Regions from separate parts of the Williamsia sp. Y712 genome, predicted to be linked through region 1. Evidence: predicted binding sites of a transcription regulator. Region 1 holds the regulator's gene; the other holds the start of a gene.
What was found. Region 1 encodes LexA, which represses DNA repair genes until DNA is damaged. Its sites were predicted from a motif close to CGAACANNTGTTCG; they were not measured.
Positions count from the first base shown of each region.

Region 2: AC1D75_RS07445 (HNH endonuclease signature motif containing protein) is a predicted target of LexA. The motif match lies at 3,775-3,788, and genes of this name have one in related genera.

Region 1 covers NZ_JCAIUN010000002.1:683,106-690,661, forward strand. The annotation lists gene hrpA (ATP-dependent RNA helicase HrpA) at 1-1,264, shown strand, start outside; gene nrdR (transcriptional regulator NrdR) at 1,270-1,719, opposite strand; gene AC1D75_RS18005 (LysM peptidoglycan-binding domain-containing protein) at 1,810-2,316, opposite strand; gene lexA (transcriptional repressor LexA) at 2,508-3,227, shown strand; gene AC1D75_RS18015 (acyl-CoA dehydrogenase family protein) at 3,330-4,472, opposite strand; gene hflX (GTPase HflX) at 4,565-6,154, opposite strand; gene dapF (diaminopimelate epimerase) at 6,200-7,090, opposite strand; gene miaA (tRNA (adenosine(37)-N6)-dimethylallyltransferase MiaA) at 7,128-7,556, opposite strand, start outside.
Region 2 covers NZ_JCAIUN010000001.1:1,575,436-1,582,991, forward strand. The annotation lists gene AC1D75_RS07435 (PucR family transcriptional regulator) at 1-819, shown strand, start outside; gene AC1D75_RS07440 (purine-cytosine permease family protein) at 899-2,314, opposite strand; gene AC1D75_RS07445 (HNH endonuclease signature motif containing protein) at 2,637-3,662, opposite strand; gene AC1D75_RS07450 (agmatine deiminase family protein) at 3,872-4,885, opposite strand; gene AC1D75_RS07455 (NAD-dependent succinate-semialdehyde dehydrogenase) at 4,905-6,383, opposite strand; gene AC1D75_RS07460 (primary-amine oxidase) at 6,376-7,556, opposite strand, start outside.

The DNA of each region.
Region 1 (7,556 bases):
GCTGATTCCGCTGCCCCTGCTGACGCGGGCCCGACCTTCGGGCTTCGACTGGCTGGTCCCCGGAATGCGCACCGAACTCGTCACCGAATTGATCCGCACACTGCCGAAAACCCTTCGGCGCGAGATCGGTCCGGCACCGGATCTGGCCTCACAGATCCTTGATGCGGTGACACCGCGTGCCAAGCCCCTGACGTCCGCCGTCGCCGCCGAACTCACCCGCCTCACCGGCGTGCGGATCGCAGCCGCCGACCTGAGGCCGACCGCGCTGCCCGACCACCTGCGAATGACCTTCGTGGCCCTGGCCCCGGACGGTCAGGAGTTGGGCCACTCCAAATCGTTGACAGAGCTCCAGGACCGACTCGGCGGCAAGGCTCGCGCGGCTCTAGAGAAGGAGGCCGCGACCGAGTCGACGCCGGTGGCAACCACCTGGACAGACAAGACGTTCGGAACCATCGCGCGCTCGGTCCGCAACACCGTTGCCGGACAGGAGATCACGAGCTACCCGGCTTTGGTGCCCCGCAAAGGCGGCTTCACCGTTGCCCCGATGTCGACCGAGTCCGAGCAGCGCAGCGCGATGTACAACGCCCTGATCGGACTGCTTCTCAATGATGTGCCGGGCCTACGTCAGAACGCGACTTCTGCACTCGGGACCGCGGAGCGGCTGGCACTGAGCCAAAGCCCTTACCCCAGCGGTGAGGCATTGCTCACCGATTGCGTGCGGGCGGCGGTGATCGACCTGGTTCCCCCGCAGCCGGAGGTCTGGACCGCTGCCGACTACGCCGCGCTGAAAGGCCATGTCGCCGGGCAGGTCACGAGTCGGGCCACCACCAAATTGCGCCAAGCCGCGGCGATCTTGACCCGGGTGGCTCCGCTGCGTACCGCCATCGCGGCCAGCACGGTGACTGACGCTGCCGACGACGTGCGCGATCAACTCGCGGATCTTGTCTTCGACGGGTTCATCTCGGCCACCGGTGGCGAACACCTCCCCGAGATCCCGCGGTATCTGGATGCTGCCCTGGCCCGGCTGGAACAGCTGCCGGCCTCCGCTTCTCGGGACGCCGCGTCGATGGCAGCCATCGATCGCGTGGTGGCCGCATGGACAGACCATCTGCAGATGATCCCGCCGCAGCGGCGCGATGCGGTCAGCGAGGCCGCGGGCTGGATTGTCGAGGAATTGCGCGTCGGACTGTTTGCTCAACAGCTCCGAACCGCTTACCCGATCTCAGAAAAACGTGCCATCAAGGCGATCCGCGACTTGCGGTAGTGGCGCTAAGGCTTGCTCGACCGGAGGTCGTCGATTTCTTTCTGGAAATCATCCACCGAGTCGAATGACCGGTAGACGGAGGCGAATCGCAGGTATGCGACCTCATCGAGATCGCGAAGCGGGCCGAGGATAGCCAGACCGACCTCATTGGCCGGCACTTCCGCCGAGCCTGATGCCCGCACCGCTTCTTCCACCTGCTGCGCGAGATGCTGCAATTTGTCGTCGTCGACCGAACGGCCCTGGCAGGCCCGGCGGACGCCGCGCATGACCTTCTCACGACTGAACGGTTCAGTGACGCCCGTTCGCTTGACCACCGAGAGCACCGCGGTCTCCACCGTGGTGAAACGGCGTGCACACTGCGAACAGGCGCGGCGGCGACGGATGGCCTGACCCTCGTCCGCCACCCGCGAATCGATTACGCGGGTGTCCTCGTTCTTGCAAAACGGGCAATGCATGCACGATTCCTCGACGGTCGACGGCCTGGGCGGAGTGACCAGACACTGTGACTCCGAGGATACCGTCCGCGATCGCGGCCCCTCCACGGTCTACCTCGCGTAGACGGGGGTGACCAATGCCTGACCCACCGACAGTGCCGAGTTGTTCATGGCGTTGAGTTCCATGATCTTCGCAACCACGGCTTCGGTCGGCATCTCGGGTGCGATGCGGGAGGCGATGGCGCCCAACGACTCCCCCGATTGGACCCGGACGACCTCGGTTCCGACGCGGGCCGGATCGGCGGACTGTTGCATGACGCCGCCGAAGAAGGTCATGAACGCCACCACGAGCATCAGACCGACGCCGGTGACCGACGCAGCCGCCCAGGCGCGTCTGCGGGCGAAGACCATCTCGCGAGCGGTCGGTATCCGCCGCTCGGAATTACGCGAATCGGCACACGAGACGGCGACCCGGCGCTGCGCAGGCAGACGGCGACCGGCCGGGCGTGATGTGTCCGCGGGCCGTACCGGGCGCGTGGTGCGCGGGGCGGTACCGCTCTCGGAGTGGTGAACAGGCCGAGCTGTGGCCGGCCGGATGATGGTGGTGGCTGCAGTCATGGGGTTCAGTCCTCGATCATCGGTTTCGATCTCTATTCGATCACTCGTTCGATTGAAAGAGTGTTCGATTTGTACCACGGGCCTCCGACAAAGCGCCACGCCTGATCGAACAAATGTTTGAGACTTGTGACCATTTGCACTATCTTTGTCGACATGGACCCCGCCCGATACCGCATGAACTGGAGGACCTGATGGCCGATACAACCCAGCCCCCGACACCGGCGGACGGGGCCGCGACCACTGTTGTCGCCACCGAACCACTCGCCGAGGGCTCACTGACCCCCCGTCAGAAAGCAGTTCTCGAGGTCATCCGTACCTCGGTTCGCGAGCGCGGCTACCCGCCGAGCATCCGGGAGATCGGTGACGCCGTCGGTCTGACCTCAACGTCGTCGGTCGCCCACCAGCTCCGCACGCTCGAACGCAAGGGTTTCCTGCAGCGCGAGAACAACCGGCCTCGAGCGGTGAACATCCAGGACACCGACCTGAACCCGGCCACAGCGGCCGGGCAGGTTCAGACACCGGACGAATCCCTGCCGACACCGACGTTCGTCCCGGTCCTCGGCCGGATCGCGGCCGGCGGTCCGATCCTCGCCGAAGAAGCCGTCGAAGACGTCTTCCCGCTCCCCAAAGAGCTGGTCGGTGAAGGTTCACTGTTCCTGCTCAGGGTCGTCGGTGAATCGATGATCGACGCCGCGATCTGCGACGGTGACTGGGTGGTCGTACGCCAGCAGAATGTTGCCGACAACGGCGACATCGTTGCGGCGATGATCGACGGCGACGCCACGATCAAGACATTCAAGCGCACCAAGGACGCCGTGTGGCTGATGCCGCACAACCCGGTGTTCGATCCCATCCCGGGCAACGATGCCGTCATCCTGGGCAAGGTCGTCACAGTGATGCGCCGACTCTGAGCTCCGAGTCGTAGGCAGATCACTCTCAGAGCGATCAAAGGCGGGGTGTACCGGGATATCCCGGTACACCCCGCCTTTCGAGTTCAGGGGATCACGAAGTGATCAGACCCCGAGACTGCGTCCGATCACTTCCTTCATGATCTCGGTCGTGCCGCCGTAGATGGTCTGCACGCGAGAGTCGAGGAACGCCTTGGCGACCGAGTATTCACGCATGTATCCGTATCCGCCGTGCAGCTGCAGACACCGGTCGACCAGGTGCACCTGGTTCTCGGTGGCGTAATACTTGGCCATTGCGGCGTCCGGGACGGTCAGCTTCTTCTCGTTCAGCAGACCGATGCAGTGATCGACGAAGACACGCGTCGTCGTGGTCGAGGTGGCCAGTTCGGCCAGCAGGAACCGGGTGTTCTGGAAGTTTCCGATCGAGCGACCGAAGGCCTTGCGGTCCTTGGCGTACTGAACGGTGGTCTCCAGCACCTGCTCCATCGCCGCCGCGGCGACCACTGCGATCGACAGGCGTTCGCGGGGCAGGTTCTGCATCAGGTAGATGAAGCCGAGGCCTTCTTCACCGAGCAGGTTCTCGGCGGGCACGCGGACGTTGTCGAAGCTCAGTTCGGCTGTGTCCTGCGCCTTCATGCCGACCTTGTCGAGGTTGCGGCCGCGCTCGAAACCCTTCATGCCACGCTCGACGACCAGCAGGCTGAATCCCTTCGCGCCTGCCTCGGGGTCGGTGCGCGCGACCACGATCACCAGGTCGGCGTTGATGCCGTTGGTGATGAACGTCTTCGATCCGTTGAGCACCCAGTGGTCGCCGTCTTTCTTGGCGTTGGTCTTGATGCCCTGCAGATCCGAACCGGTTCCGGGCTCGGTCATGGCGATGGCGGTGATGAGCTCACCGGAGGTGAATCCCGGAAGCCAACGCGCCTTCTGCTCATCGTTGGTCAGCTCCAGCAGGTACGGCGCGATGACGTCGTTGTGCAGGGTGAATCCCAGGCCGCTGAACCCGCCCCGTGCGGACTCCTCGGAGACGATGGCCTGGTAGCGGAAGTCGTCGACTCCGCCGCCGCCGAACTCTTCGGGTGCGTCCACGGCCAGGAAGCCGTTCTTACCTGCTTCGATCCACACATCGCGATCGACGATGTTCTGCTCTTCCCAGCGGGCGTGGTGCGGCGCCACATGCTGTTCGAGGAAGCTTCGGTACGAATCGCGGTAGAGGAGGTGTTCAGGCTCGAAAATCGTACGTTCCATCAAGGTCTCCATAACGAGGTGTCAAAACGCGGATGTGCCAGTAACTGTAACTGGATTCTACATTTAGCCCAAGGGCCTGGAGGCCTGGATTTTCAGAACAAGTCAGATGCGGCGAACTCGGCCAGCTGGCTGGCAAGCGCAGAAGGCACGCTGGCGACGATCTCCGTGCCATCGGCGCCGTGCTCTTCGCGCGTCACATCTCCCTCGGCGTGGATGCGCGAGACCAGGTCACCCCGGGAGTACGGCACCCGGACGGTGACATGGACGTCATGTCGCGACACCGACTCCCGGACCCGCTCGAGCAGTTCCGGGATACCTTCGCCCGTGGCCGCCGAGATGAAGACCGCGTCGGGAAACAGACTCCGAAGCTGCGTCAGCACCGTCGGATCGGCGACGTCGATCTTGTTCACCACGAGAAGCTCCGGTGGTGCGGTCGCCTTCTCGTCCTGGATCACCTGATCGACGACCTTGCGCACCGCGCTGATCTGGTCCGTCGGAATCGGGTCCGACCCATCGACGATGTGCAACAGCAGGTCAGCGTCCGCGACCTCTTCCAAGGTCGAACGGAACGCCTCGACAAGCTGGGTGGGCAGGTGCCGGACAAATCCGACGGTGTCTGTGACCACGATTTCCCGACCGTCGTCGAGGGACATCTTCCGGGTTGTCGGGTCGAGGGTGGCGAACAGCGCATTTTGCACCAGCACACCCGATCCGGTCATCGCATTGATCAGACTGGACTTGCCCGCGTTCGTGTAACCGACGATCGTGACCGATGCGACAGCGGACTCTTTCCGCTTGGTGCGCTTGGTGTTTCGCGACGTCTTCATCTCACGGATCTCGCGGCGCAACTTCGCCATCCGCTCACGGATGCGGCGACGGTCCGTCTCGATCTTCGTCTCACCGGGGCCACGCAGACCCACGCCACCGTTGCTGCCCGCCCGGCCACCGGCCTGGCGGGACATCGATTCACCCCAGCCGCGAAGACGCGGCAGCATGTATTCCATCTGAGCCAGCGCGACCTGGGCTTTGCCCTCGCGCGACGTGGCGTGCTGGGCGAAGATGTCGAGGATCAGGGCGGTGCGGTCGATGACCTTGACCTTCACCACCTTCTCCAACGCGGTGAGCTGTGCGGGTGTCAGTTCACCGTCACAGATGACGGTGTCGGCGCCGGTGGCCTCGACGATGTCGCGAAGTTCATGAGCTTTGCCCGATCCGATGTAGGTGGCCGGATCCGGCTTGTCCCGACGTTGGATGAGACCTTCGAGCACCTCGGAGCCGGCGGTCTCGGCCAAGGCCTTCAGCTCGGCAAGACTCGATTCCGCCTGCGCGGTGGTGCTGCCCTGCAACCAGACACCGACCAGAACGACCCGCTCCAGTCGAAGCTGCCGGTATTCGACCTCGGTGACATCGGTGAGTTCGGTGGACAGGCCCGCAACGCGCCGCAACGAGGCCCGATCGTCGAGTTGCAGGTCGCCGAGCGTGGGCCCCTTGTGGAAGTTCGGCAGGTGGACCTCTGGGGCGCGGGGCTCACGAACCTTCGAGTCCGGAAAGTCCGAGTCCGGGCTATTCGAGTCTGGGCTGTTCGAGTCCGGGCCGTCAGAAGCGGGATCGTCAGAGTGGAAAGTATTCGGATCGGCTTCGTTCAAGTCGCCTTCGTTCGATTCAGGTTCGTGTTCAGTCATGAGGTCACCATGGTTACATTCGGACATGCGCACTGCATAACGGATTTAGCGCCACCCTGCGTTGAGCATCCCGGCTCCGACCAAGACCGAGGGCCCACGGAGTTCGTTGTCGGTCTCACCGACAGTGACGGTCACCGCGCCACCGGGAACGTTGACGACCACCGCACCGGTGCTCCGGCCGACCGACCGCAGAGCTGCGTTCGCAGCCGCAACGGTGCCGGTGCCACAGCTACGGGTCTCCCCCACGCCGCGTTCGTGCACCCGCATCGACACCTCGCCGACCATGGCATCGTCGTCCGACTCGACCAGCGGTGTCATCAGTTCGATGTTGACACCTTCCGGAAAGTCATTGTGGTCAAAGGTGATCGGCGCCGTGAGATCGATGCTCCTCAGACGTTCGAGAGTGAGGCCCTCGACAACACAGGCCAGATGAGGGTTGCCGACATTGACCGACAACCCCGAATACGTCTGGTCTCCGATGGTGGCCTTGCTTTCGACGCCGCTACGGGCCCGGCCCATCAGGACACTGACGTCGGCCGTGGATTCGGACAGACGGTGGACGGTCACTTCGCGGCCACCTGCGCGCGAGCCGACCGTGAAGGTCCGCCCGGTCACCAGATCGTGTGCGGCGAGGTAATGCGCAAAAACCCGCACCCCGTTGCCACACATCTCCGCAACCGAGCCGTCACCGTTGCGGTAATCCATGAACCAGTCATCCGCGGCGACGCCGGTTGGCAGCGCCTCGAGGACACCTGCGCCGAGAAGCGCGCCTGCGGTGGCGACACGGAGCACACCATCAGCACCGATACCGCGGTGGCGATCACAGAGTGCCGACACGAAATCGGGTGTCAGATCCAGTTGCACGCCGGCATCGGGCAACAGCACGAAGTCGTTCTCCGTACCGTGCCCCTTCACAAAATCAACACGCCCGAACATTTCGTCAAGACTACCCGTCCCGGGGTCTGTCCGGTTCTCACCTACCTGCGGCGCGTAACGCCTGACCGAGCAGATCTGGGGTCGCCGCATCGAGCCAGTGCACCCGCGGGTCGCGACGAAACCATGACCGCTGCCTGCGCACGTACCGGCGGGTCCCGATGAACGTCAGTTCCTGCGCGTGCGCGAGATCGTGATCGCCGTCCAGGGCGGCGATGACCTGTGAATATCCGATGGCCCGCGACGCGGTGACACCCTCACGCAGGCCCTGCGACAACAACGCCTGCACCTCGTCGACAAACCCCTGCGAAAACATCTGTTCGGTCCGCAGCGCGATGCGGGCGTCAAGCTCTTCGGTGTCTCGATCAAGCGCGATGATGGTTGTGCCCCAACGTGGTTCACCGATTGTCGGCGCGGACGCGGCAAACGGCTGCCCGGTCAGCTCCACCACCTCCAATGCGCGCACGAT
Region 2 (7,556 bases), on a different contig from region 1:
CCCCTCGGAGTGACGCTTTCGTTGTCGCGGGAGCTCGGTGGACTTCCGCATCGGGCCGCGTCGTCGTTGATCTCGGATCTGCTCGACGCCCGTATCGATCGGCGATCCGATCTGATGATGCGGTTGGGGGCCGCAGGTTTTCGGCCGTCGGCCTCCGCCCGGATTGTTCCTGTCGCGGTTGATGTCCCGACACCGCGGATGGCCTCACAGCTGAGTGCCTCTGCCGCCAAAAGGATCTCGGCGCAGTCGATGCACGCGCAGGTACATGCGACCGCGTACGCCCTGATCGCCCCGTCGAGACTCGATCGCGATGCCGTCACCGAGATCGTGGGTGCGTATGCAGGCGGCTCCGGCGCGGCGACAGTGGTGGTGGGCGATCCCTGCCGCCTTGATGCGCACGAACTCTCGTCGGCGCTGGTGCGGGTGCGCCATGCATTGTCGCTCGCGGTGGCCGATCGGCGGTCGGGTTCACACTCCGATGCGGTGACGTCGGTCCGGGCGCTGGCCGCGGACCTGGCGGTGGAGACCTTGCCGGATGGCGTCCGGTCGGAGTTGGCCGCCGCAGCGCTCGGCCCGGTGATCGCCTGGGACAACGACCACGGCTCGGAGTTGATCCACACCCTCGAAGTGCATCTGCGGAACGGGTGCAGCGCCACCCGGTCGGCGGCGGCGCTGAATCTGGGGCGGCAGAGTCTGTATCAGCGCCTCGAACGTATCCGAGGTCTGGTCGGATTCGATTTCACTGCGCCGCAAACCTATCCGGGATTGTTGATGGCCCTGTGCGCTCATCGCGCACAGGGCCGTCGCAGAGCCGACTGATCAGAACCACTTGTGGAGCAGTTCGAGGGGTGATCAGCGGCTCGGGTCATCAACTGTCAGATCAACGGGCGGGGGTTGATCAGACTGCCTGGTAGTCCTTGTTGATCTTCTTGCTGCACAACAGGATGTAGCCGAAGAAAGCAATGATGAATCCGACGAAGAAGGCGATGTCACCGAGTTCCGGCACAGCATCGGCCACGTAACCGACCCAGCGTTCCTGATTGCCGAACAGCAACACCGAGACCACCAGGGCGACCAGGAAGGTGAAGAGTCCACCCCAGTTGGAGTATTTGGAGTCGTAGAGGAATCCGGCGATGGGCCGGTTTCGGCGCAGCAGTTGGTCGGCGAACACGATGCCCAACCACGGTCCGATCCAATAGGCGACGATCAGCAGGAACGTCTCATAGTTCGCCGCGGCATCGGCGAGGGCCCACCAGGCGACGAGGAATCCGACCACTCCGAAGACCGCGGTGACCAGAGCGCGCTGGATACCGACCGAGAACTTGAATCCCATTGTCACAAAGGCCATCGCGCCCGAGTAGAGGTTGATCGCGTTGGCCGCCACGGCGCCGACGGCTATCGCCAGCAAGGTGAGGTTGGCAACGACCGAAGGCATCGACGAGGTGAACGCGTCGGTGTAGTTGAGGTCGGCGTCGAAGCCGATCGTGACCGATGCCGCGCCGATCGCCATCAGAACGGTGGTGGAGATGAACAGGCCGCTGGATGCGAAGAATCCGGTCTGGAGCCTGGATACATTCGCCGGAAGGTAGCGGGTGAAGTCGGCAGCATAGGGCGTCCAGCCTGCGGTGTATCCGAAGGCTGCGCCGACGGTCAGCAGGAATCCGCCGAGGGTACCGCCGCTCTCGCCCAATGACGGCATCGAAAGGTCGGCTTCACTGAAGATGAAGATGCCTGCGATAACGAAGATGACCGCAAGGACCGGTGCGGCAGCCCGTTCGAACCTCTGGACCAGGTTGTGCCCGAAGAACGCGAAGCTCGTCTGCAGGAGCACGATGATGAGCAGCGCGATCGCCGACGGCACGCCGATGAGTGTGTTGAGGGCCAGTGCGCCGCTCACGCTGTTGGTTGCGAACCAGCCGATGCCACACATCACCGCCATGAAGGATGCCGGGACGATGTTGCCTCGGTACCCGAAGCCCAAGCGGCCGAGCACCATCTGTGGCACACCGTGAAGCGGGCCGCGCGCGGACAACAGGAAGTGGGCCGCGGCGCCGAGCAGATTGCCCAGTGCCATCGCGGCGATGGCCTGCCAGAAGGTCAAACCGAAGTAGAGCACCGCGAGTATGCCCAGGAAGATGGTGGCGAATTCCAGGTTGGGGGCGGTCCAGGTCCAGAACAGGCCGCGGGGCTTGCCATGGCGTGCCTCAAGCGGGATGAACTCGTTACCACCCGGCTCCACTGCGAGAACTTTGTCGCCGTAGGTGCCCGATGCAGTCTCCGGTTCCGGAGTGGTGCGGGGCGTCGTGGATGTCATTGCGCAACAGTCTCCCGCGCAGGAGCAAGCTGCAACTGACATTTCGTCGGTTGGGATTACCGATTCGGCAGTCGGATTGTCCGAATCGGTAGGCAAACGACCAGCCGGTTGCCATGGTGCTGCCGCCGCAACCCGTCAATTCATCTGGAGCGGACTTCATCCGGCTACCTGGAGCGGACTTCATCCGGCCGGCTGGACTGACTTCGTGGGCGGCAGCACCGCGCGTTTCACACTATGGAGTTGTCAAAGATGCGTGCGCGGTCCCGACAAGATCTCGGGTGCGCTGGTGGGGGAGAAGTGGTGACGGTGGTGGAGTGTTGGGTCAGGCGGCGAGGGTGAGGGTTCGCCGGTTATAGGCCGGTAACGGTTTTCGCTGCGGATCGATACCGGCGGGCGGGATCAGCCACGGATGGCCGTCGGAGCCCATGATCACGTCCCAGTCGGTGTTGTGCACCGCCATATGGCAGGTGCGGCACAACAGGGACCCGTTTTCCAGAGTGGTGAGGCCGCCATCGACAAAGTGCACGATGTGGTGGCAGTCCGACCAACCGGACTTGGCCCCACACTTGATGCAGCAGGTGTCACGGATGATGATCGCCTTGCGGACCAAACCCTTGAACAGACGTTTCGGCGGACTCAGATCGATGAGGACTTGCTCCCCGTCGAGAGTGATCGAGGTGATCGACGAATCGCACGCCAACATCGCGGCGGTCGCTTCGGTGACCGGACCCATCCAGGGCAACGAGGCAGCCTCGGGATGATCGGCGGGCACGGTCACCATCACCTCGGTCCGCGGCGCCGACACCAACGTCTGTCCACCACCGCAATCCAGAAGTTGGTGCAGCGCATCAGCTCGGCGTTGGGTGGCGCTTCGACCGTCATCCGAACCGGCCGGTTCGGGACGCGTTTTGGACCAGAAGTCCAACGCGGAGAACAACTTTTCCCCGATCACCGCATCAACATCGAACGTGCCGACACAGCGACCCTCACGGACTGCATACTCCAGACTGTTCAGCGACCGGTCCTCAGCCGGTGGTGGACCACCGGTGTCCCTGGACCCGTCCGGTGAATAGCCGGCAGTACGATCCAGACCCATCAAGCCTGCGCTGATGCGTAACCAGCGGTACGCCGATACTGGTGCAGCACCGTTGGCCTGCAACAACTTTGATGTGGTCGAGCCGGCCTTACAGGCGATGCCTGACTCGTCGATCACCGCGGCGCACACCGCGAGTTGATGCTCCGTCGCGTTACGCAGGGTGATCAGATCCTTCGCCATACCCAGCGTCACAGTTGGATCATCGGGTAAGACCAGATCAACCAAATCGTCGTCCATCTCGAGAAGTCGCATAGCACAGCACCTTCCAAGGAGAGAACAAACCGGGGGCGTCGACCGGAGTGTCTCTGCGGGGAAGGCGTCAGATACGTCGTACTTGTGGTCGACTGACTCCACCGTACTCAATCGAACGTGTGTTCGCAAGGGTGTAGCCAATCGGATGTCGTTCGGCTACAACATCTTTCGATAGCCTGACGAAGTAGATGGGCGATCGGTGAGCGCAACTAGCGGAGGGATGGCTGTTGCTGGGTGATGCAGTGGATGCCGCCACCGCGTTCGAAGAGGGGCCGAGCATCGATGGTTCGCACTGTCCGGCCAGGGTAGACGTCGCCGAGTATCTCCGCGGCCTCGTGATCGTTGGGGTCGCCGAAGCTGCAGGCGATGACGGCACCGTTGAGGACGAGGTGGTTGATGTAGCTGTAGTCGACCGGTCCTTCGTCGTCGGTCAGGACGGTGGGCGCCGGTATGTCGATGATCTCCCAGCCGGGTTCGGCGGCGGCGATGGTGGCCTTGATCTGCTTGCTGACGGCGAAGTCGGGATGGTTCGGGTTCCGTTGATCGTGCACCAGCACCACCCCCGGTGACGGCATCGCGGCCACGATGTCGACGTGCCCACGGGTGCCGAACTTCTCGTTGTCACGAGTGAGGCCGTGTGGCAACCAGATCGCGCGGTCGGCCCCGATGGTCCGGGCAAGCTCGGCCTCGACCTGCGTTTTGGTCCACGTGCTGTTACGCCCGTCGCCGAGCTGCACCGACTCCGTGACCAGGACGGTTCCTGTCCCATCGACCTGAATGCCGCCGCCCTCATTGATCATTGGCGAATCGATGAGTTCGGCGCCGGCGCGCTCGGCGATGAGTTTTCCGATGTGCTGGTCCTTGTCCCACCGTGCCCACTCGGCCGCACCCCAGCCATTGAAGACCCAGTCGACCGCGCCGAGGCGACCGTTGTCGTCGAGGACAAACGTCGGCCCGATGTCGCGTGCCCACGCATCATTCAGCGGTGCCTCGATGATCTCGATCTCGGACGACAGGTAATCGCGGGCCGGACCGATCTCGCCGGGGTCGACGATCATCGTGACCGGTTCGAACTCCACGACGGCGTGGGCGACGGCGGCCCAGGTGCTGCGGGCGGCGTCACGAGCCACCGTGGTGTCACCCAGCGAATAACCCTGGACCGGAAAGGCCATCCAGACCCTGTCCTGCGGAGCGCTTTCCGCGGGCATGTGCCAGTTGCTCATCGGATGCTCCTCGTCGGGGCTAGGTCAGTGCGATGTACTTCGTGGTCAGATACTCGTAGATACCCTCGGAGCCACCTTCGCGCCCGATGCCGGACTGTTTGACGCCGCCAAACGGCGCGGCGACGTCGGAGATCACACCCCGGTTGATACCCACCATGCCGGATTCTACCTTGTCGGCCACGCGCAGTGCGCGGTCGAGGTCGGTGGTGTAAAGGTATGCGGCCAAGCCGAATTCGGTGGAATTCGCTGCGTCGATGGCCTCGGTCTCTGTGGTGAATGTGCTGATCACGGCAACGGGGCCGAAGATCTCGTTCTTGGCGATCTCGGCGTCTGCGGCAACCTGGTCGAGCACGGTCGCCGGGTAGAAGCATCCGGCGTCATCGGCCGGATCGGCGCCGAGGCGAACCCGCGCTCCGGCTGCCACCGCGTCGGACACGGCGGTGGCAATGGACTGCTGCTGTTTGCTGTTGACCATCGGTCCCAGGGTCGTCTTCGGGTCGTAACCCGGGCCGAGCACCATCGCTTTCATCTTCGCGGCCAGGGCTGTCGTGAACTCTTCGGCGATATCTTCGTGTACCAGAAAGCGATTGGCCGCGGTACAGGCCTCGCCGCCGTTGCGGGTCTTGGCAGCAAAGGCACCTTCGACCGCAAGTTCGAGGTCGGCATCGGCAAAGACCAGGAAAGGTGCGTTGCCGCCGAGTTCCATGGAGGTCCGTTGGACATTTGCAGCAGCATCGCCGAGCAGCGTGCGACCAACTTCGGTCGAACCGGTGAAGCTGATCTTGCGGACCCGGGGGTCGGCGATCAGTGGCTCGGTGACATCGGTTGCCTTACTGGTCGGCAGCACTGCGAGTACGCCGTCGGGCAGTCCGGCCTCGCTCAGTAGCTTCGCGAGGTACAACATCGTGAGCGGGGTTTCTTTTGCAGGTTTGACCAGTATGGTGCAACCGGCAGCGAGCGCGGGACCGATCTTGCGAGTTCCCATGGCCAGCGGGAAGTTCCACGGCGTGATCGCCAGGGCGACGCCCACGGGCGCGTGCTTCACCAGGATGTTGCCGGTGCCGGCGGGCGACTGTGTGAAGCGACCGGCGATTCGTACCGCTTCTTCGGCGAACCAGCGCAAGAACTCACCGCCGTAGTTGATCTCCGCCTTCGAGTCGGCCAGGGCCTTGCCCATCTCCAGCGTCATGATCAGCGCCATGTCGTCGGCGTTCTCGCGGATCAACTCGAATGTCGATCGCAGGATCTCCGAGCGGACCCGGGGCGCGGTGCCGGCCCATTCGTCAGCGACCGAGAGTGCGCTCTCCAAAGCGGTATTGGCATCGTGTGGGGTCGCGTCGGCGATCTGCAGCAGGGTGGTGCCGGTGGCCGGGTCGGCGACGGGGAAGGTCTCGCCGTTCGACGAGTCGACCGACTTGCCGTTGATCCACAGCCCGGCGGGAACTGTGCCCAGCAGGCCGCGGAAGTCGGCGATGGGGTCGGTGGTGTTCTCAGTCATGGCAGTGGCCTCCTGTGGTTTCGGTTGAGCAGTGTGAACTGGGGCTCGGTTCGACGTCCAGTGACGGGTTGCGGTCGAAGAAGCCAAAAGGTTTGAGCCAGAACGACACCGTGTCGGCGGGCATGATGGGCCAGTCCTCCGGCCGGGTGATGTGGTGGACACCGAAGGTGTACCAGAGGACCACGTCGGTGTTGTCGATGCTTCGGTTGGCCTTGGTCCATTCACCGAGTCCGGTGTCGGCGGCCGATTGGTTCACGAATTCGCCTGCCGGCCAGCGCTCGTCGGGATGGTTCGGCGTCACCCAGACGGTGTGCCCGATGACCTGTGCCCGCTGGAAGATCGGGGAGGCGGGATCGAACATCGCCGGGATGGCGTCGCCGGGAACAAGTTTGTACGACGGGTGGGTTCCCAGGCCGTTGGTGGTGTTGGTGTTCACCACTTTCCAGGCGCGCTGAGTCGCCCAGTTCATGTCCTGTTTGCCCTCGTCTTCCGTGCGCAGTGGGGTGTTGCGCTGGACCAACGCCAGCCCGTACGGATTGCCGGGACCCATCGGTTCGATCTCGGTTTCGCTGGCATAGACGGTGTTCTCGGTCCCGTCCACGTCGAGATCCAGCCGGGCGGTCAGGAAGTGCTGGTGGTACGGCGCGTAGGTCCGTTCGTCCACGAGCGTGCCGTTGGGGTGAGCCGCACCGGGTGCGATCGGTGTGGTCACCATGATCCCGGTGGCGCGGACCTCGCATTCGATGTTGCCGTCCTGGTAGAAGCGCCAGTAGACAAGGTACTCATAGTTCGCCACCGTGACATGGAAGGACACCGTGAGCCTGCGCATGCGCCGGACCTCGGCGCCGGCGTCGTGATCGACGTGTTTCCAGAGCACGGCGTTGTCTTCTTCATGAATGCAGATGGCATTTTTGATGGTGTACGGCTCGCCCTTGCTGTTGTGCAGGACCGCATCGAGGTACCGGATCTCACCGAGGCAATCGCAGCCGAGTTCCAGCGAGGTGGTCATGAAGCCCAAACCCCACTCGCCGATGTCGAATGCCGTTCTACGGTAATGATCTTCGGATGGATCCCGGTAGGGGACCATCATCTCGGCGAATGACAGCCGATGCGCCACCGACCGCTCGCGACCACAATCGTTGTAGCTGATCGTGTGCAGCGTCATACCCTCGC